3 regions of the Priestia sp. FSL P4-0332 genome follow, and region 2 is predicted to be linked to each of the others. Evidence: riboswitches for the same ligand, from Rfam matches in the RefSeq annotation. Region 2 holds a riboswitch; each other region holds the start of a gene.
What was found. A riboswitch is a leader RNA that binds a small molecule or an ion and turns the genes downstream of it on or off. The one in region 2 is predicted to bind cobalamin.

Region 1: it holds a riboswitch for cobalamin, as region 2 does, so the genes downstream of both, MKY06_RS24870 (ribonucleoside-diphosphate reductase subunit alpha) here and nikA (nickel ABC transporter substrate-binding protein) in region 2, are expected to answer to the same signal.
Region 3: it holds a riboswitch for cobalamin, as region 2 does, so the genes downstream of both, MKY06_RS15030 (cobyric acid synthase) here and nikA (nickel ABC transporter substrate-binding protein) in region 2, are expected to answer to the same signal.

What each region holds. Positions count from the first base shown of each region.
Region 1 covers NZ_JBBOUA010000001.1:4,744,660-4,751,847, reverse strand. Annotated here, with positions in the region: gene MKY06_RS24880 (o-succinylbenzoate--CoA ligase) at 1-518, shown strand, start outside; gene menC (o-succinylbenzoate synthase) at 522-1,625, shown strand; cobalamin riboswitch at 1,906-2,091, shown strand; gene MKY06_RS24870 (ribonucleoside-diphosphate reductase subunit alpha) at 2,225-4,468, shown strand; gene MKY06_RS24865 (ribonucleotide-diphosphate reductase subunit beta) at 4,485-5,528, shown strand; gene MKY06_RS24860 (hypothetical protein) at 5,558-5,761, opposite strand; gene MKY06_RS24855 (DUF1540 domain-containing protein) at 5,828-5,986, opposite strand; gene MKY06_RS24850 (DUF2325 domain-containing protein) at 6,194-6,475, shown strand; gene MKY06_RS24845 (hypothetical protein) at 6,530-7,188, shown strand, end outside.
Region 2 covers NZ_JBBOUA010000001.1:487,179-494,366, forward strand. Annotated here, with positions in the region: gene ftsZ (cell division protein FtsZ) at 92-1,096, shown strand; cobalamin riboswitch at 1,099-1,290, shown strand; gene nikA (nickel ABC transporter substrate-binding protein) at 1,433-2,974, shown strand; gene MKY06_RS02610 (GNAT family N-acetyltransferase) at 3,044-3,571, shown strand; gene MKY06_RS02615 (YfmQ family protein) at 4,096-4,539, opposite strand; gene MKY06_RS02620 (lmo0937 family membrane protein) at 4,733-4,870, shown strand; gene MKY06_RS02625 (TatD family hydrolase) at 4,903-5,673, opposite strand; partial or broken gene rarD (EamA family transporter RarD) at 5,736-6,620, opposite strand; gene MKY06_RS02635 (SET domain-containing protein) at 6,981-7,188, shown strand, end outside.
Region 3 covers NZ_JBBOUA010000001.1:2,948,963-2,956,150, reverse strand. Annotated here, with positions in the region: gene MKY06_RS15045 (nitroreductase family protein) at 1-362, shown strand, start outside; gene MKY06_RS15040 (APC family permease) at 786-2,357, shown strand; gene MKY06_RS15035 (YdcF family protein) at 2,416-2,979, opposite strand; cobalamin riboswitch at 3,127-3,306, shown strand; gene MKY06_RS15030 (cobyric acid synthase) at 3,399-4,925, shown strand; gene MKY06_RS15025 (FecCD family ABC transporter permease) at 5,131-6,189, shown strand; gene MKY06_RS15020 (ABC transporter ATP-binding protein) at 6,186-7,188, shown strand, end outside.

The DNA.
Region 1 (7,188 bases), 4.3 Mb from region 2:
CATTATTTCCATGTGCAATGAAAATTGTAGATGAAAAAGGAAATGAAACAAGCGAAGCAGGAGAAATCATTGTTAAAGGTCCAAATGTTACAAAAGGATATTTAAATAAACCTGAAGCTACTGAAAAAGCCCTTCAACAAGGCTGGTTCTATACAGGAGATATCGGGAAAGTGGATGAAGAAGGCTTCCTATATGTATTAGACAGACGTTCGGACCTCATTATTTCAGGTGGAGAAAATGTATATCCAGCTGAAATTGAAAATATTTTATTGAAGCACCCTGCTGTTAAAGAGGCTGGTGTAACGGGAGTAGCCGATGAAAAATGGGGACAAGTTCCGGCAGCATGCATCGTTACAAAAGAAGACGTTTCAGATGAAGAATTATCTTTACACATGCAACAATTTTTAGCGAAGTACAAACTTCCAAAGTATTTCGTTCGAGTAGAGGAGCTGCCGCGAACGGCTTCTAATAAAATCATACGCCGGAAGCTATCATCGTTCATACAGAAAGGTAGTTAATCGATGATTATAAAAAAAGTACATCTTTATAAAATTGACATGAAGCTTCTTTCTCCTTTTTCAACAAGCTATGGTACGGTGCAGGATCGAGAATTGATTTTGCTGGAAGTAGAAGATGAAAAAGGTTTTACAGGGTGGGGAGAGGTCGTTGCTTTTTCATCTCCTTGGTATACGGAAGAAACGATTCAGACGTGTTTTCATATGTTAGACGATTTTTTAATTCCTTCGCTTCTTCATCAGCAGCTTCAAAAACCAGAGGATGTTCAAAAGCTATTCAAACCTCTAAAGCGAAATAACATGGCTAAAGCAGCTTTGGACTGTGCTGTATGGGATTTGTATGCAAAGCGGCAAAATAAGCCGTTATCTGAAGTAATTGGCGGAGTAAGGCCTGCTGTAGAAGCTGGAGTGGTAGTTGGCTTAAATGACATTTCCGTAATGAAAGAACAAATAAAGACTTACATGAAAGATGGCTATAAGCGCTTTAAAGTGAAAATTAAGCCGGGTGCTGACTATGAGCTACTGAAACAAATTCGAGATGAATTTCCAAGCATTCCTCTTATGGCTGATGCCAATTCAGCCTATACGTTAAGCGATAGTGATTCATTGAAGAAACTAGATGAATTGAATTTAATGATGATCGAACAGCCGTTAAGTTCTGATGATATCCTTGATCATCGATTGTTACAAAAGCAAATGAAGACGCCGATTTGCTTAGATGAAAGTATTGTGAGCTATGAAGATGCACGTCATGCAATTGAACAAGAAAGCTGTAAGATTATCAATGTGAAAATCGGTCGAGTTGGCGGAATGTCCGTAGCAAAGCAAATTCATGATTTATGCGCCCAGCATGGTGTAAGACTTTGGGTTGGAGGAATGTTAGAAGCAGGGATTTCACGAGCTCATAATATCGCCCTTGCCACACTGCCTTCTTTCACGATACCAGGTGATATTTCTGCGTCGTCTCGCTATTGGGAAAAAGATATTATTAAGCCCGAAGTAGAGGTAGAAGCCGGAGTAATAAAGGTGAAGGGAAAACCGGGGATAGGATACGATATTGATAAAAAGTTTATCAAAACAATCACAGCATTTGAAAAAGAATACAAATAATTAAAAACCGTTTTTTTATGAAAAACGGTTTTTTTTATTGAGGTTGTCAATGTTTAGTAGAAAAATAGGACAAATTTTTTAAAAAGAGCACATTGTTCCATCAAGCGTGTCAAAACATGTTATGATGGAATAGTTTGATGAAAAAGGTCGAAGAGTTTTATCGTAAAAAACAAAATTATTTTTGAAAATAGGTTGATAGTTTTCTAAGTTGTCCTATATAATGTGTTTATAACATAACACAATATGTTGTTTTGAAATCCATAATAAAATACTATATTTTGTGTTTTCCAGTGAAAAAGGTGTCTGATAAAAAGACTTAAAAGGGAATTTGGTGAAAATCCAAAGCTGTCCCCGCAACTGTGAATGCTGATGAAATAAGGAGATCCACTGTGAGTAAACATCATGGGAAGGCCTTAAAGTAAAAAGAAGCATAAGTCAGGAGACCTGCCTTTTTTATGTCGTTTTATCTTCTTCGGGAGGTGAGAGGGTAGAGCGAGGATTGAGAAAAGACTTAGTGTCTTCTTCTATCTTCGTTCTATTCGCTCACCGAGGTACGGTGAGCGATTTTTTATTTTGAAGTGAAGAGAGGAGCCATATTTATGGTGAATACATTAAAGCCTACAATTCTACATGAATTAACTGCATATATTGAACGTTTAAAAAAAGAATTTACGCAGCTTGATTTTTCTTTGTATGAGGAAAAGGTTATTCAAACTGTTACAGTAAAGGAAAATATGACGGACGAAAAGGTTGCAAACGTACTAATTTTGGCAGCCTTAGAGCGTATTTCAATGGAAGAACCCGATTGGACGTACGTAGCGGCAGACGTCTACTTAAACGAACTATATCGAAAAGCAGCGGACAACCGAGGTTACGATAAAAAAGAGAAGTACGGTTCGTTTTATCAGCTTATTCAAGAACTAACAAAAATTGGCATTTATAATAAGCAGCTATTAAAAACATATACAGAAGAAGAAATTAATGAAATTGCTTCAGTCATTATTCCTGAACGCGATCGTTTATTTACATACATTGGATTGTTGACATTAGCAGATCGCTATTTAGCGACATCACATGATAAGCGCGTATACGAATTACCGCAAGAACGTTTTCTTATCATTGCTATGACGCTGATGTCTCAAGAAAAGAAAGAAAATCGAACAGCATTAGTAAAAGAAGCGTACTGGGCGCTTTCTAGTCTATATATGACGGTTGCCACACCAACACTTTCAAACGCAGGAAAGAGCTACGGACAGCTATCTAGCTGCTTTATTGATACGATTGATGACAGCTTACGCGGTATTTATGATAGCAATACAGATTTGGCCACGCTTAGTAAAAATGGAGGCGGAATTGGTGTCTACCTCGGTCATATTAGAAGCCGAGGAAGTGATATAAAAGGTTTTAAAGGCGTATCATCAGGAACAATTCCATGGATGAAACAGCTAAATAATACGGCTGTAAGTGTCGATCAGCTAGGTCAACGACAAGGAGCTATTGCCGTATATTTAGACGTATGGCACAAAGACATCTTTTCATTCTTAGACGCGCGTTTGAACAATGGTGACGAACGTCAGCGCACGCATGATTTATTCACTGGCGTATGTTTGCCAGATTTGTTTATGGAAAAAGTAGAGGCACGTGAAGACTGGCACTTATTCGATCCTCACGAAGTTCGTACGCTGATGGGCTACTCGTTAGAAGATTTTTATGATGAAGAAGAAGGCAGCGGTTCGTTCCGCACTCGTTACGCTGAGTGTGTAAATAATGAACAGCTTTCAAGAGAAACAGTACCTGCTATTGAAATCTTCAAGCGCATTATGCTTTCGCAGCTTGAAACCGGAACGCCTTATATGTTCTATCGTGATACGGTTAACCGAGCTAATCAAAACCGCCACGAGGGCATGATCTACTGCAGCAACTTATGTACAGAAATTACGCAAAACCAAAGCACAACGGTCGTAACAGAGGAAATTACGGAAGACGGAAAAATTATTATTACAAAGAATCCGGGCGATTTTGTTGTATGTAATCTTTCTTCTATCAACTTAGCGAGAGCCGTAACTGAAGATGTGCTTGAACGTTTAATTCCAATTCAAGTACGCATGCTTGATAACGTTATTGAGTTAAATGATTTGCCGGTACTTCAAGCAAAACTAACAAACCAAAAGTACCGCGCAGTAGGGCTTGGCACATTTGGTTGGAACCATTTGCTTGCCTTAAAGAAAATAGCATGGGAAACAGATGAAGCGGTAGCATATTGCGATGAATTATATGAGCAAATTGCTTACTTAACCGTACAGGCAAGCATGAACTTAGCTAAAGAAAAAGGTGCATATCCATTATTTAAAGGCTCAGATTTTGAGTCAGGCGCTTATTTTGAAACACGTAAATACACAAGCGAAGCGTGGAGTGAACTGCGTAACGAAGTTCAAAGCAATGGGATAAGAAATGGCTACTTAATGGCTGTAGCACCTAATTCATCAACATCTATTATCGCGGGTTCTACTGCAAGTATTGATCCGATTTTCCGTAAGTTTTATTCAGAGGAAAAGAAAAACTATAAAATCCCGGTGACGGCACCAGATTTATCACCAGCAACAAACTGGTATTATAAGTCCGTTTATTTAATTGATCAGCACTGGAGCATTAAGCAAAACGCCAAGCGACAGCGCCATATTGATCAATCCATTTCATTCAACTTATATGTGCAAAATGATATCCGAGCAAAAGAGCTGCTGGATCTTCATATGACGGCATGGAAAGAAAAGTTAAAAACGACCTACTACGTACGTTCAACATCAAGTGAAGTCATTGAAGAATGTGAAAGCTGTCATAGTTAAAAGGAGTGAATAATTGATGACAAGCATGTTAAAACGAGAATTAATGAACGAAACAGCTCCGAACCGTTCGACAGGAATCATTAACGGCAAGAGCTCAAATATTCTAAACTGGGATGACGTCCGATTTTCATGGGCGTTCCCTAAATACAAACGTATGCTAGCTAACTTCTGGACGCCGTTTGAAATTAATATGGGTCAAGATATTAAGCAGTTCCCTCAGTTAACGGCTGACGAACAAGAGAGCTTTTTAAAAATTATTGGCTTGCTGGCGCTACTGGACAGTATTCAATCAGATTATGCTAGCAAAGTAGCTGACTATGTAACCGATTCTTCGATTAATGCTCTAATGATTATTTTAGCGCAGCAAGAAGTGGTTCATAATCATTCGTATTCATATGTTTTATCAAGTCTTGTACCAAAAGGAAAACAAGATGAAGTATTTGAATACTGGCGCACAGACGAAAAGCTTCGCGCTCGAAATGACTTTATTACAAACGGATATAAAGCATTTAGCGAAGAAGCAACGGTTGAAAACTTTTTGAAGTCTATGGTATATGATGTTATTTTAGAAGGCCTTTTCTTCTATAGCGGATTTGCTTTCTTCTATAATCTTGCGAGAAATCAAAAGATGGTGGCGACATCTACGATGATTAACTATATCAATCGTGATGAACAGCTTCACGTTGGGTTATTTGAAAAGATTTTCAAGGAAGTACTAAATGAAAATCCAGCTTATCGTACGGAGGAGCTAGAAACGTTTGTAGTTGAAACGTTCCAAGAGGCAGCTCGTCTTGAAATTGAATGGGCGGAATCTGTTATCGGAGAAAAATTCGACGGCATCACGATGAAAGAACTGCAGCAGTATATTGAATACATGGCTAATAAACGCTGTAATCAGTTAGGCTTCGGTCGAGCTGCTTTCCCAGAAGCACCGATTGAAAATCCTCTTCGTTGGATTATTGCTTATCAAGAGGTAGATTTAGGGAAAACGGATTTCTTTGAACAGAAATCAAGACAATATACAAAAGCATCAGATGCGAATGGATTTGATGATCTATAAATACAAAAGCTGACTAATTTCCTTATTGATTAGTCAGCTTTTTTTAAGTGAATAAGTCCAAGTTCTAATGCACGTGTGGTAATTAAGTCATCAATTTCTTCTGGAATGTTTTCAAGTGTTCCCCATTTATATGTCCATAAATGAGTAAACGATTGTACATAGATTGGAAAGGTTTGTTCATTTGCTTTTATTGCTTCTTCTTTAAAAAAATGAATCAGTTGTTCAGTTTTCATATTAGTCTCCTTTTTTATGATCTTGAAGAGAGAAAAAAGACAACCCAGAGGCTGTCCTTTTGCGGGTTACGCTTCAGTTGGCTTGAACGTTTTACAGTCTGTTTCATAACTGCTTGCTGCATGTTTTCCGCTATGACTTACCACGTAAATTTCTTCTGCGCTGCAGTGATTTCCATTTTTCCAAAAGTGACAGTTATTTACTTCACAAAGAATGTTTTGTTCCAACGTTAACCCTCCTTTGTATGTGATAGCTATAGTATGGTCAAAATTCAACTAACTTATAAGAAAGGTGGTAGACTTTCATTTTAATTGAGAATTTTTATCAATTAAACATTGACAAAGAGAATCATTCTCAATTAAACTGTGTATATAGTAAAGAATACAAGTTGTTGTCAAATCATTAAATGAATAATTAATTGGGAGGGAACAAACATGTCATCAGTTATGGTTGTAGGAGGAGACAGGTTAAAGCATATTACAGATCGTTTAGCGGGAGAAGGATTTAATGAAGTAATTCATTTAGATGGCCGTAAAAGCAATATGGTGAAGCGAGAAATACCCGAACATATTGGGGTTGTATTAGTTATTACGGATTTTATTAATCACAATATGGCAAAAGTCATTAAAGAGAAAGCAAAAAAACAAAAAAAACCGATTTATTTCGTCAAACATTCATGGAGTGCTATTCGTAAAGTGATTGAGCAAATTTCATGATTTAATTTTTACTTATTATTGAGAATGAATTTCAATTAGGGTGGTGAGACATAGGTGGAACCGATAAAAGTGCATATAAAGACACTCTCTAACGACCACATCGAACAATTTATTCGATGTCCGTACAAATTTTATCAGCAGCAGCTTCTTTTGAAAAAAACATCTATAGATTGGAAACAGCTTGTTCAAGTAACTGTCCATCAAATCATTAAAACATACTATAGCAAGCCCGTTGAGTATCGCTCGAACCTCTATGTTTTACAGCTTATTGAAAAATATTGGCGCCTAAAGCCAAATATGTTTTCATCACCCGTTCACTATTACGATGTGTTAGCTAAAGTAAGCGATTATTTACTAAGGTTTTTAGGAGAGAAAGCACATGTGGAACTACCGCTTTTTGTGTTTGAGAAATACAGCGTGTATGTAGAAGAAATTCAAAGCAACCTTTCTCTAACCATTGATTTTGCTGCATGGACAGAGAAGTCTTATACGGTAACAAAATTCATTCTAGATGACCATGAAGAAGTGAAAAACGCCATGAAAGACTTTATTATCGTTTTTTCGAAACAAGCTTTTAAAAAGGTTCCTGAACAAATTCGTTTTTATTCATTATTAACTGGAGAAACAACAACTTATCATATTGCACCAGACGATTATCAAAAAGCCATACTTCAACTACATATTGTCAAAAGTGTGTTAATGGAACCAAAACA
Region 2 (7,188 bases):
GTTACGCGTTAAACATAGGAGTAAAAGGTTCTTCACGTGTTTTTTCGGATAATAAGAGAAAGTAATTTTGATCATTGAGGAGGAACTTAGAATGTTTGGATTTGATGCAGATGTATCGCCACTAGTGCGAATTAAAGTAATTGGGGTCGGCGGTGGAGGAAATAACACCGTTAACCGTATGATTGAACACGGTGTACAAGGAGTAGAATTTATCGCCGTTAATACGGATGCTCAGGCGCTTAACTTATCTAAAGCAGATGTGAAAATGCAGATTGGTGCGGCCTTAACGCGAGGATTAGGTGCAGGAGCTAATCCAGAAGTGGGAAGAGAAGCAGCCGAAGAAAGCAGAGAACAAATTCAAGAAGTACTGCAAGGCGCAGATATGGTATTCGTAACAGCTGGCATGGGCGGAGGAACCGGTACTGGAGCAGCTCCGGTTATTGCCCAAATTGCCCGTGAACTAAATGCTTTAACAATTGGAGTAGTCACTCGCCCGTTCAAGTTTGAAGGAAATAAACGTACGAAGCAAGCAGTAGGCGGTATTACTGCGATGAATGAATCGGTAGATACCCTTATTGTGATTCCAAACGACCGCTTGCTTGAAATTGTCGATAAAAAGACGCCTATGCTTGAAGCATTCCGTGAAGCAGATAATGTTCTTCGCCAAGGTATTCAAGGTATTTCAGATTTAATCGCTGTTCCGGGGCTGATTAACCTTGACTTTGCTGATGTAAAAACCATCATGTCTAATCAAGGATTTGCGCTTATGGGTATCGGACGAGCTTCCGGATCAGACCGGGCAATTGAAGCAGCGAAAAAAGCGATTTCTAGTCCGCTGCTAGATGCATCGATTGATGGAGCAAGAGGCGTGCTGTTGAACATTACGAGCGGCAGCAGCTTGAGTCTTTACGAAGTACAGGAAGCAGCAGATATTGTCACGTCTGCTTCTGATCAGGACTTAAATATGATTTTTGGGTCCGTGATCAATGAAGATTTAAAGGACGAAATGATGGTAACCGTTATTGCCACTGGATTTGATGATGAAGATGTTTCACCATCAGCTTCTACTTCTAGAGTTTCAAGAGCACGCTACTAAATTAAATAACCAGCTTTTATGGTGGCAATTGTTTTTCAATTGCCTTAAAAGGGAATCCGGTGCAAATCCGGAGCGGTCCCGCCACTGTAACAAGGAGCCTTATGTCAAAAAAGCCACTGTCTATTTAGAGACGGGAAGGCGGTATAAGGCAGTGACTTGAAGCCAGGAGACCTGCCATAAATCGCAGCACACAATAACCTACGAGGATAGGGAGGTGTTTTGGCAGAACCAAAAATAGGATAAACAAGGGATACGTTTATCTGAATTTGTTGTGAAGACAAGCACTTCTTTTTAGAAGTGCTTTTTTGTGTATTAAAATAGAAGGTGGAAAAATCAATGATAAATAATAAAAAACTCGTATCTATGATATTTCTTGTGGTACTTTGCCTCACTGCTTGCGCTCCTAATGAAGAGAGCATAAGTATAAAAGAAAGAAAGAAAACGGATAAAAGTGTGACGTTTTTATTTAATTTTACATCTGCAACGCTTGATCCTCATACGGATGATAATTATACAGCAGTTCGTGCGGGAGTAGGGGAGACGCTTGTTAAAATCAGCAATGATTTAAAAATAAAGCCCTGGCTTGCTGAAAAGTGGGAAACGAAAGATAACGGTCTTACGTGGACATTTACGATAAGAAAGAACATTACGTTTCAAAATGGCAAAGCGCTAGATGCAAATGCCGTTAAGTCTTCTCTTCAAAGAACGATAGATCAAAGTTATGCGATGAAAAACGCTTTAAATATTAAAGAAATGAAAGCGAACGGTCATGCGCTGACAATTACATTAAAAGAACCAATGCCTAAATTTCCTTCTGAGTTAGTGCATCCAAACACAGCTATTATAGATGTTGATGTTTCTAGTATAGCTAAGAAGCCCATTGGCACAGGGCCATTTCACGTTTTGACTTTCGATCAAGGAAATCAAGTGAAGTTAGAAAGATATGAACATTATTGGAATGGGAAAGTAAAATTGAAAAATGCGATCTTTGCATTTAACGAAGATGCTAATGCGCGAGTTGCGGCTCTTCAGTCCGGGACAGCCGATATTATTTATCGCCCGCCTTTAGAAAGCTTGAGCACTTTACAAGCGAATTCGTCTTTCAAAGTAAGTGGAGTACCTAGTGTGCGTACTCATTTATTGCTTTATAATCAAACCAATGACGCATTAAAAGACGAAACTGTAAGAAAAGCTATCGATACCTTACTGAACCGAAAAGAAATTGTCAGCAGCATAATGAACAATCAAGCGGCAGCGGCTCGAGGTCCATTTTTACCCCAATTTCCTTTTGCTGATAATACTGCTAGTGAGACAAAAGGAATAGCATATGCTAAAAAATATTTAGAGAAAGCAGGCTATCAACTCAAAAATGGCAAAGTAATCAAAAATGGAAAGCCATTATCCCTCTCTCTTGTCACATACAGCTCATTGCCAGAACTTCCTTTGATTGCTCAGCTTATACAGTCTAATGCGAAAGAGTTAGGAATTAATATTAAGATTCACCTAGTTGAAGACAGCGATGAATATGTAATGGCAAAAGATGATTGGGATTTAGCATTGTACAGCCTTATCACAGCACCTAGAGGGGATGCCAGCTATTATTTAAGCACGAACTATTTGCCGGGCGGTGGTTTAAATGCTAGCCGGATTAATGACGATACGCTAACAAAAATGATAGAACAGTTAAATTCAACAGTAGATGACGCAAAACGAGATCAGCTAGCCAAGCAAGCAACCGCTTTGATTAATGGGGAAATGCTGACGTCATCGATTGTACATCCAAACATTGTTGTTGCTTATAATCAAAAAGTGAAAAACTGGACAACAAATCCAAGCGAGTATTATATGCTGACTCAGCATTTAGACGTAACGCCATAGTCAATATTGTTGTTCCTATAGGAAAAAGAGAAAGGATACAATGATAGATAAAAGGATGTGACAGTAAACGTGCAAGAAGTACAAATGTATCAAATTAAAGAAGTAAAAGAAAAGGATGCTGAAGTGATTCAGTTTGTCATGAATATGCGGAATGAGCTATTTCCTATGCTGGAAAAAAATCAGCTTTCTGTGGATTTGCTTCATTTTAATGAACATTATGTTCAAGCGAAAGGCGCTGCTTTTTTTGCAGCTGTCACGGAAAATCAACAAGTAATTGGAACAATTGGTTTATACGCTTACGATGGAAGGTTTCATGCATTAAAAAAGCGATATGAACATAAAACTGCAGCCGAGATTGTAAAATGCTATGTCGATCCAGCATACCGGCGTCTAGGCATTGGACAGCAGCTGTTAAAGGAAGTGGAACAATTTGCTCAAAATCATTTTTATGACACGTTGTATCTGCATACTCATCCTTTTTTACCGGGGGCTATCCCATTCTGGATTTCACAAGGTTTTATCGGAAGGCTTGCTGAACAGGATGAGCCATGGAATACGCTGCATATGGACAGAAAAATACAACCGGTCGTAATGTAACGATATTATACAGTAATTACCATGGAATCTAGATAAGAGCTCATGCTATAATGAACGTACTTACATTTATAGCCTGTAGGGCAAGTCCTTACAGAAAAGAACCACGTTTCGAATTGGCTGAAACGTGGTTTTTTTCTATGAAAAACAAATAACAAAATATTTTTGAAAATATATATGAAATCGCTTTCAAAATAATGAAATATATTATATAATTACTAGTGTTGTGTTGTACTTTGTTAGTGTTAAATCAATATCCTACATGTGTGAGCCGATTGCCTTATGGTAGTCGGCTTCCTTTTTTATGGTAGGACTCTAAAGGGAAATAGCATTTGTTAAAATGGCTGTAATTGTCATGACAATAGTTGTCCAAAAGGCCCACTTGAAAAGAAACTTTTGATGCTCGCCGAAATCTACTTCAACCAATTAATTTATATTATAGCATTAGAATTAATGTTAAAGTTTGGAATTTTTAAATAAGATAGCTTCAACCTAAAACTAAAAAAGCCGCCTTATAGGCGACTGGTTTAAGCTAGGTCAGCTGTTATGGACTGCTTTTGAAGGTGATCAGACAGCAGGCTGTAAGCAATAATTTTCTTTTTATACTGTTTTACGACATCGACATGATCATCATAACTGTATACGCATAATCGAACATCTTTTTTTCCTTTTTTCGTATCGATAACCAGTGGAGTTTCACTGTCTTCTAGGTGTTTATAATAGTCCTTATTTCCTTCATGGACATAATATTGTTTTAAAAATGTTGCTTTATTAAAATAATCAATCACTTGCATTTTGTCTTTGCCTTCTAAATGTTTCCCATCAACTGTGACAGTAACATTTTGATCATCAAGTGTTGGATGTAATTGAAATTTAGTCATAAGCCATTTGACCACTGGAGTTGGAAGACACGTTACTAATATTTTGAGTGCACTTACAAGAATGATGGAAAGTAATACAATCCACGTCATAGTTAATCATCTCCGCTATAGTTTAAATGAAATAAGATTACATACTTATTTTACCACAGAGAACATGAGTACTTTTTGTACATTATGTGAACCTTCCTTAGTGAAAAGATGTATATGAAATGCGTTTATTTATGCACATTTAGGGAAATATAGAATTATAACAAATACTACATATAAAAAAGGAGAAAAAATTATGTTGTGGACGATTATTGGACTTTTATTTATTTTTTGGTTATTAGGATTAGTTTTTCATATTGGCGGCGGCATCATTCACATTCTTCTTGTCATTGCAGTGATTGTGCTAATCGTAAAACTTGTGAAACGAATTTAGATATAAAAGGCCTTTCCTTAGGGAAAGGCCTTTTATGTGGAGAGATTATAAAAACAAGACGTATTTTGATATAAAAAATCATATGCTTCCGTTCCAGAAACTCCTTTGAGACGTGCTATTTCCTCAACGGACTGATGTATCATTGATGGAACCGTTGTCTGGTTTTGAAAAGGTCCTTCAAATGGCCACGGACCATCTGTTTCGACCATCAAGTAGTCAAGAGGGTATTCCATGGCAAGCGCTTGGATTTTAGGCTTATATACAATATCAGGTGTAACTGAAATATAGTAACCGTTGTTTTTCATTCGTTCAACGGTTTTTTTAGCTCCTTTGAACCAGTGGAAGTGAGCTTTAGACACGGAATGTTTTTCTAGTAAGTCACACACAATTTCAGCGTCTTCATATACAGCGTGAAGAATTAACGGTTTTCCCCACTTTTTTGAATGAATAATAAAAGCTTCAAGCAGCTCCAAATAGGGCTCTAGAGAAAGAGTATAAGTCTGATTTAAGTAATAAGGTAGACCAACCTCACCAACAGCTATCATTTCTTCATTGTTTTGATCAATCCAGGCAAACAGCTCCGCTAATTCATTTGAAGAAGGCAGTATTTGTTCAGGATGAAATCCGTAGGCGGGTTTCACACAGGAATACAATTGGCTGATTTTTTGATTAAGTTGGCAAGACTGTAATGTGGAAGATACAGAAATAAGCGCTTGTAACGAAGGATCCTTCTCTATTATGTCCTTCCAGCTTTTCGGTTCATATTGATCGAGGTGAATATGAGCGTCAATGATTTGTTTCATAAGTATCGCTCCTTTCAGCCCAATTTGTTTAGAAATAATACGTAAGAAAATGTATGCTTCTGTTAGGCTTCCATCTTATTTTTTATGTGTTTTTTGTTCCCCCATTTAGTAATAGATGAAAACGTATAAACAATAAGAGCTAACCAAATAAAACTAAAAGCAATAACATGAGCTTTTGTTAGCGATTCATGGTATAGAATTACTCCTGCTAGCAGAGATAAGGTTGGTGAAATATATTGAAGAATACCAAGCATTGATAATGATACTTTTTTAGCACTTTTTGTGAATAATAAGAGTGGTAGAGCTGTGACCATTCCACTTCCCATTAATAAAAGACTTGTTGAAAAAGAATCAAAAAACTGCAAGTGTGATTGAAACGTGAGGTAGCCTATGTATGCTAATGAAATAGGGGAGATGACCATCGTTTCAAGAGTTAATCCGATTGTCGAATCAGCTTTAATCTTTTTCTTTGCCAAACCATATAATCCGAAAGTAAGAGCTAAACTAAGCGAAATCCAAGGAACAACACCATAATGAAGACTGAGTGTTAATACGCCGATCCCTGCTAGTATAAATGCAAAAATTTGAGCTCCGCTTAATCTCTCTTTTAAGACAATAACACCTAATAAAACACTTGTTAGGGGATTAATATATTGTCCAAGGCTCGCTTCTACTATTTTTCCATCAATGACAGCCCACATAAAAATGCCCCAATTTGCACTAATAAGTACAGACGCAGTAAAAAGGGACCAGAATAAGGATGGTTTTTTCATTATTTCTTTTACAAACGTAATGTATGTACGCCATTTCTTTGTTATCAATAAAAGAATAAGCATAAAAATAAAAGACCAAAAAACGCGCTGAGCTAAAAGCTCCCCTGGTGCTACGTGGTGAACCAGCTTCCAATAAATTGGCGTAAGCCCCCACATAAGATAAGAAAGGACTGCATACGTTACACCATCTTAAGTTCATTTAAAACCTTCTTTCTAACATGAGATAAATTTGGTAGTAAGAGTGATAGATTAACATAAAAAAACAGCATAAACGATTATATCACAGAGAAAAACGATTCTTCACATGTTGAATGGCTCAAAAAAGCGCTATGCGCAAGGTCATTGCTTTTCCATGTCTAAAATAAAATCAAATTGCATGTTTCTAACAAGGTAAGTGCTTACACAAGTGTGCATGATAAGCGCTCCTTCAGCTTATATTCAAGTGGTTATGAAAAACAGTTGATTTCCCCATTAGAAACTGTCAAGCTTAAGGAAGAAAAAAATCTTAGAGGAAAGAATATATAGGTGACGAATATGATCGAAATAAAAGTGTCTGCGATAAGCGACGGAGAATTTAATAGAGGTGTATTTGCTAAGCAAGATATTAAAAAAGGAACGCTTATTCACGAAGCTCCTGTTATCGCTTATCCTAATAAAGAGCATGATTTTATTGAGAAAACAACACTAGCGGATTATGCTTTTGAATATGGAGTGAATCATACGGCTATTCTTTTGGGATACG
Region 3 (7,188 bases), 2.5 Mb from region 2:
CAGATACGGATCAAAAAATGAACTTATTCGGAAGCGGCTATGGAACAGTTCTTTTCTTTGAAGATCAAGAAGTAATTGAAGGATTGCAAAAGCAGTTCGCATCTTATAGCGAAAATTTCCCGGTTTGGTCTAACCAATCATCAGGTATGCTGCAGCATGTGATTTGGACAGCGCTTGAGCTGGAAGGCCTAGGAGCAACTTTACAGCATTACAATCCATTGATTGACGATGAAGTAAAAGAAGCTTGGAATATTCCAAGCTCATGGAAATTAATTGCTCAAATGCCATTTGGTAATCCTGTGGCGCCAGCGGGCGAAAAAGAATTTCAACCGCTAAGTGAACGTGTAAAAGTATTTAAATAAGAAAAAAAGAGGTACGGACAAAATTATTTTAGTTGAAGCAAAATCCGAACGATGAATCGTTCGGATTTTTTCATTGGTATGGCAAGCGTAGGTGTTGCGTATGTAGCTGCTTCTAGCGGTTGATTTCGTTATGTCTCAGACCCTTTTTTTAGTAAATAGTTTGAATATTCTTTTATGTTTAACCTAAGAAAAATGCGGTTAAATAGGAGGAGTAGTCCTCAAATCTTCTGTGGAATTTATGCGCTATACATAAGCAATTCAACGATGTTTTACAAAAAAATAAAGTTTTTAACTTGGTTTTTTAGAGAATATTTGTTAACATATCCACTTGTGAGGTCTTAGTAAGAGGAGGATGATGTAAAGAATCCCATATCGGACGCAAGGGCGTAGATATGTGGAGTGGGAATTTTAAAGGAGGATTTTATGTCTGATCAAGGAAATCAAGGAAAATTTAAAAAATCAATATCGTTACTTGACCTAACGTTAATTGGGATGGGAGCTATTTTTGGTTCCGCCTGGTTATTTGCGGTTAGTAACGTAGCGTCAAAGGCTGGTCCAGCCGGAAGTTTTTCGTGGCTGATTGGCGGAGTCATTATTTTACTTATCGGTTTAGTGTATGCTGAACTTGGAGCAGCGCTGCCGCGTACCGGTGGAATTATCCGTTATCCGGTTTACTCGCATGGTCATTTAGTGGGTTACTTAATTTCATTCATTACCATTATTGCTTACACAAGCTTGATTGCCATCGAGGTAACGGCTGTACGTCAGTATGTTGCGTTTTGGCTTCCTGGTCTAACTAAACATGGTTCTGAATCGCCTACTACAATCGGCTGGTTATTTCAGTTCGCGTTATTAACGCTATTTTTTATCATTAACTACGTAAGTGTAAAAGCATTTGCTAAGTCAAATGTCATTATATCTGTGTTCAAATATGCGGTTCCTCTTACAATTATCGTCGTGTTAGCTTATCACTTTAAATCAGCTAACTTTACAACTGGCGATTTTGCTCCGTTTGGTTTTAATGGTATTCAAGCAGCCATTTCAACAGGTGGCGTTATGTTTGCTTACCTAGGACTTCACCCTATTGTTTCTGTAGCCAGTGAAGTTAAAAACCCGCAGCGTAATATTCCAATCGCGCTCATTATCTGTATTGTACTTTCAGCGATTATTTACACAGCACTGCAAGTATTGTTCATTGGTAACATCCCGGCTGATATGCTATCAGGAGGATGGGGAACAATTCAAGAGCAATTCTCTTTACCATTTAAAGATATTGCACTTATTTTAGGCCTTGGCTGGTTAGTAACGCTTGTTATTTTTGATGCTATTTTATCACCAGGCGGTAACGGGAACATCTTCATGAATACAACTTCTCGTTTAGTTTATGCTTGGTCTCGTAATGGAACATTATTTAAACGTTTCTCAAAAGTAGATAAGAAAACAGGAATTCCACGTGCGTCACTATGGCTATCATTTGGAATGTCCGTATTCTGGACACTGCCATTTCCTTCTTGGGAAGCGCTAGTAAACGTATGTTCAGTGGCACTTATTCTGTCTTATGCGATTGCGCCAATTTCAGCTGCTGCATTCAGAGTAAATGCAAAAGACCTTAAGAAGCCTTTTAAATTAAAAGGCATGAGCGTTATTGCTCCTGTTTCATTTATTTTCTGTTCATACATCGTATATTGGTCAGGATGGACGACAATTTCTTGGCTGCTAGGATCACAGCTTCTAATGGTTGTTATCTACGTAGCGTTTAAGAAATATGTACCAACTGACGTCGTAAAATTTGCACAGCAGCTTAAATCTGCTTGGTGGCTAGTTGCTTATTATATTATTATGCTTGTTATCTCTTATCTAGGTTCATTTGGTGGAGGACAAGGTGTGCTAAGCAACCCGCTTGACTTAATTTTAATTGCTCTTGTTTCACTTGGTATTTTCTACTGGGCGAAATACACAGGTTTACCAAAAGCAGTTATCGATACAGATGATTAATAAAAAACACGGCATGAATTCATGCCGTGTTTTTCGTTTGTATAGGCGTGTACTCTATTTATTTATCAAACAGCCATGTTTTTAATATAGCAGCATACTCACGAAAGTAGGCTTGAAGTTTAATTGAATTTGGTGTCTTTGCGCCTAAAGGATAAACATCAAAACCTTGGCGCTTGGCAATAATAGAAGCGCGAAACAAATGAAAATCACTGCTAACAAGCACGACTTTTTTGTGTTGAATATCAACTTTCTGTTTAGTAAAAGTAAAATTCTCAAAAGTAGAAGTTGACTGATCTTCTTTTATAATTCGATTCTTTTTAATTCCTTCTTTCCGCAGAAAACGATAGGCTGCCTCTGCTTCAGAAATTTCTTCATCGGATCCTTTTCCGCCCGTTACGATAACTTTTGTTTGTTGATGTGCTTGTAAATAAGATAAGGCCGTCTTTACTCGTTCTTTTAAACTAGGAGACATTTGATCACCATCTACTTTAGAACCTAAAACGAGGACATAATCTGCGTTATGTGGAACAGACTTGTGAGCAGTTTGATACATACAAAAAGATATAATTACTATATAAAGAACAAGCGAACCAATAAAGGTATAAATCATTTTTTTCTTCAACTGTGAGCACCTTCCTAGCTATTTCATAAGATGTTTGGAAAATAATTGTTATTATAGCATACGAGACCCAAATAAGTATAAGCACAGTAATATATAATAATAGAAGAAAATCGTTATTGTGAATAGTTATAAAATTCGTTACAATAAAGAATAAATGATTTTAAAAGTGCCTCTAAGGAGGATAATAGGGAAATCGGTGTAAATCCGGTGCAGCCCCCGCTACTGTAAATGTGGATGAACCTGCAAAGACCCACTAGTCAAACTAGGAAGGGTGCAGAAGTAAAATGAAGCATAAGCCAGGAGACCTGCTTTTAAAAACCCCTTATTTTTCGGTGGGAGAAATAAGTCAAGACAATGTGTTAATGAGCGCATGACCAAACCTTGACTTTTACAGTTAAGGTTTTTTTATGTGGTAGGGAGTGGAAAAAGTGAAAAAAGGAAAACCGCTTATGATTCAAGGAACGCACTCAGACGCTGGAAAAAGCATGATTGCTACAGCATTTTGCCGTATTTTTAAAGAAGACGGCTATCAAACTGCACCGTTTAAATCGCAAAATATGGCGCTTAATTCATACATTACAATGGATGGAAAAGAAATTGGCAGAGCGCAAGGAATTCAAGCAGAAGCGGCTGGAGTAGAAGCAACAACCAATATGAACCCTATTTTAATTAAACCAACTCGTGATCATGAATCTCAAATTGTCGTTCACGGAAAACCGCTACGTAATATGTTTGCTTTTCAGTATCGGCAAGAATTTTTTAATGAAGGTTTAAACGTTATCACGGAAGCTTATAAAGAGCTTGCCAGTCATTATGATCGAATTGTGATTGAAGGCGCTGGAAGTCCTGCTGAAGTCAATTTGAACGATCGGGAACTCGTAAATATGCGCGTTGCAAAAATAGCCCAAGCGCCTGTTGTGTTAGTAGGAGATATTGATAAAGGAGGAGTTTTTGCGAGCCTAGTGGGTACTCTTCAATTGCTTCCAGATGAACACAAGTCTAGAGTTATCGGGGTGTTAATTAATAAATTCCGAGGAGATTTAGAACTTTTAAAACCAGGTTTGAAGTGGTTTGAAGAATACACGGGTGTTCCGGTTCTAGGAGTTATTCCTTATATGAACAACGTGGAAATTGATGCGGAAGATTCGTTATCACTTAGAAATTACTCAACGCTTGTGAATCCGTTAAAAGAAATTGATATTGCGGTTATCTCGTACCCGCGCATCTCAAATTTTACAGACATCGATCCTTTAAGTTTAGAAGAAGACTGTCACGTGAGGCTTGTAACCAAGCCGTCGCAATTAGGTACGCCTGATTTAATTGTTTTACCAGGAAGCAAAAATACGATTGAAGATGCTCAGTTTTTACAAGAAAGCGGCCTGGCTCTAGCCATTAATCAAGTTTTGAACACAACGAACGTTCACGTCATTGGCATCTGCGGAGGATATCAAATGCTAGGGGAGACAATTACAGACCCTGATGCAGTAGAATCTCGGATTGAATCCATTAAAGGGCTGGGCTTGCTTCCGGTGGAAACCGTTATGACAAACAGCAAAAAAACAGAAAGAGTTTCTGGGTATGTCCAGCTAGAAAGTGAAAGAGTTTCGATTGAAGGCTACGAAATTCATATGGGAAAGACGTTTTCTAAGAGCACCACGGAAGCTTTTGCAGTGGTAGAGCATGAAAAAGAAGGAACGGTTAAAGACAACGTCATTGGCACGTATGTTCATGATGTGTTTCATAACGATGCTTTGCGCAGAGCTTTGCTTAATCAAATTCGTAAACATAAAAAATTGCCGCCTATTACGGACACATTCAACAGTCGCCTGCAAAAAGAGGAGTCTTTTTCAAAAGCAGCAGCATATGTGAGAGAAGCCGTAGATATGGAAAAGCTGTATCATTTAATAGACAACTATAAAAGCCCGGAGCAAACACAAAAAGTATAGCTTGTAGGGGCTTTCGCTTGTTTTTTTACCGAGAACTTTAGTACGCTATTCTACGTTGCCTAGTTCAACAGTCTAGCACTCGTAACAAATAAAAGATGATTGTTTCCAACTTAATGCATGGTGGAAGCATGGTTTATGGACAGGAAAATGAATGGTTAATGTAATGTAAAACATCACGCCTCGTTTCCTAGAGGAGCTGAACGTATTGATTTTTAAACGTATTTTTTTTAACAAAGCATCTATTTTATACATAGTCAGTTTATTTATTGTATGTACTTCGGTAATTATGGGCGTATTTATTGGTACAGTTTCGTTAACCGTAGGAGATACAATCAAAATTATTATTGGCCACCTTACCGGGCTATCCTTATATCACGGTCCGGAAAACATGGATTTAATCATTTGGCAAATTCGTTTTCCAAGAGTACTGGTGGCATTTTTAGTAGGAGCTTCGCTTTCAATAGCAGGGGCTGCCTTTCAAGGGCTATTAAGAAACTCTCTTGCCGATCCTTATACGATCGGGGTTTCCTCAGGTGCAACCCTTGGCTCTGTCATGGCAATTTATTTTCATTGGAGTATTTTTGGTTTGTCTATCTTCACGCTGCCTGTAGTCGGCATTGTATCTGGTTTTATTACTCTTCTTTTAGTTTTTGGTATTACGAAACTCGCAAGCGGCAATTTGGCCAATGAAACCATCATCTTAGCGGGGATTATTTTATCATCCTTTATGAGCGCACTTATTTCATTAATTGTGGCTCTTTCTCCCGAAGAAGATGTAAGGCAGGTTTTATACTGGCTAATGGGAAGCGTATCAATGAGAGGATGGTCTCATATTCAAATTTTAGGGCCGTTCTTTTTGATCGGTACAATTATGCTGTTGTTACATGTAAAAGAGCTGAACGGCTTAGCATTTGGCGATCAATCCGCTCAGTTTATGGGAATAGACGTAAAGAAGAAAAAAAGAATGATTTTAATAGGGGCATCCGTATTAACAGGGGCTGCGGTATCAGTATCTGGGGCAATTGGATTTGTTGGCTTAGTTATCCCCCACGTAGTGCGTCTCGTAGCGGGAGCTAATCATAAGCATGTACTGCCGCTTTCTATTTTAATTGGAGGAAGTTATTTGGTTTTAGCAGATTTATTGGCACGAACGATATTAGAACCTCGTGAATTGCCGATTGGAGTCGTAACCGCCTTAATTGGTTCGCCAATTTTTACCCTGCTCCTTGTAAAAGAACGTATGCGGAAGAGAGGAATATCATGATTGAACTATATAATGTGACAGGAGGATACGATAAGCAGCAGCCAACCGTTCGTGACATCACGTTCACCGTAGACAAAGGTTCTTTTGTCGCTTTACTAGGACCAAATGGAAGCGGGAAAACAACGCTTATTCGCTTAATTATGAATGTATTAACCATTCAATCAGGAGAAGTGAAGGTGGAAGGAAAGTCAGTGAAGGCTTATTCACCAAAACAACTGGCGCAAAAAGTTGCAGTCATGACGCAAGAAAATCAAATTGGGCTAGAATTTACGGTTCAAGAAATTGTTTCACTTGGACGTTACCCTTATCAGGCAAAAGGATTGTTTAGCACTGTATCAGCACAGGATGAAGAAGTGGTGGAAAGCGTGATGAAATTAACAAACGTCTGGCACTATAGAAATCATACTTTTCAATCGCTAAGCGGTGGAGAAAAACAGCGGGTTTTACTGGCTAAAGCACTAGCGCAAGAACCTGACTACTTACTTCTTGATGAACCAACGAATCACTTAGATGTAAAACATACAATGGAACTGCTTCAGCTGTTAAAAACTTTACAGCAGGAAATGAGCTTAACGGTCCTGGCCATTTTGCATGATCTCAACATCGCCTCGCTGTTTGCAGATAATGCCGTGTTGCTGAAAGATGGAAGAGTAGAAGAAACTGGGATGGATGCCATTTTTAAGGATGCAGCTACGTTAAAAAGAGTATATGGGGTTGATTTGCATGTATTTCACCATCCCGCTGTGAACAAGCGACAAATTGCTTTTGTGCCGCCGTATCAATATCCAGAGACGGACTTCCATGAGTTGTATCAGTTACAAAAGGAACCGGACAACCTATGTTTATCCTTTGTTCGTCCTTTGAGAACTCTTTCACTGGGTTCAAATGAAACAGGTCTAGACTGGTGTCAAGAAATTGTTCAACAGCAAAGCAGTGCTAACGCGGCGTGGAAATCTGCGTCTTTATATAGTCATGAAGTTCGCTTAAAAGACGATAAAG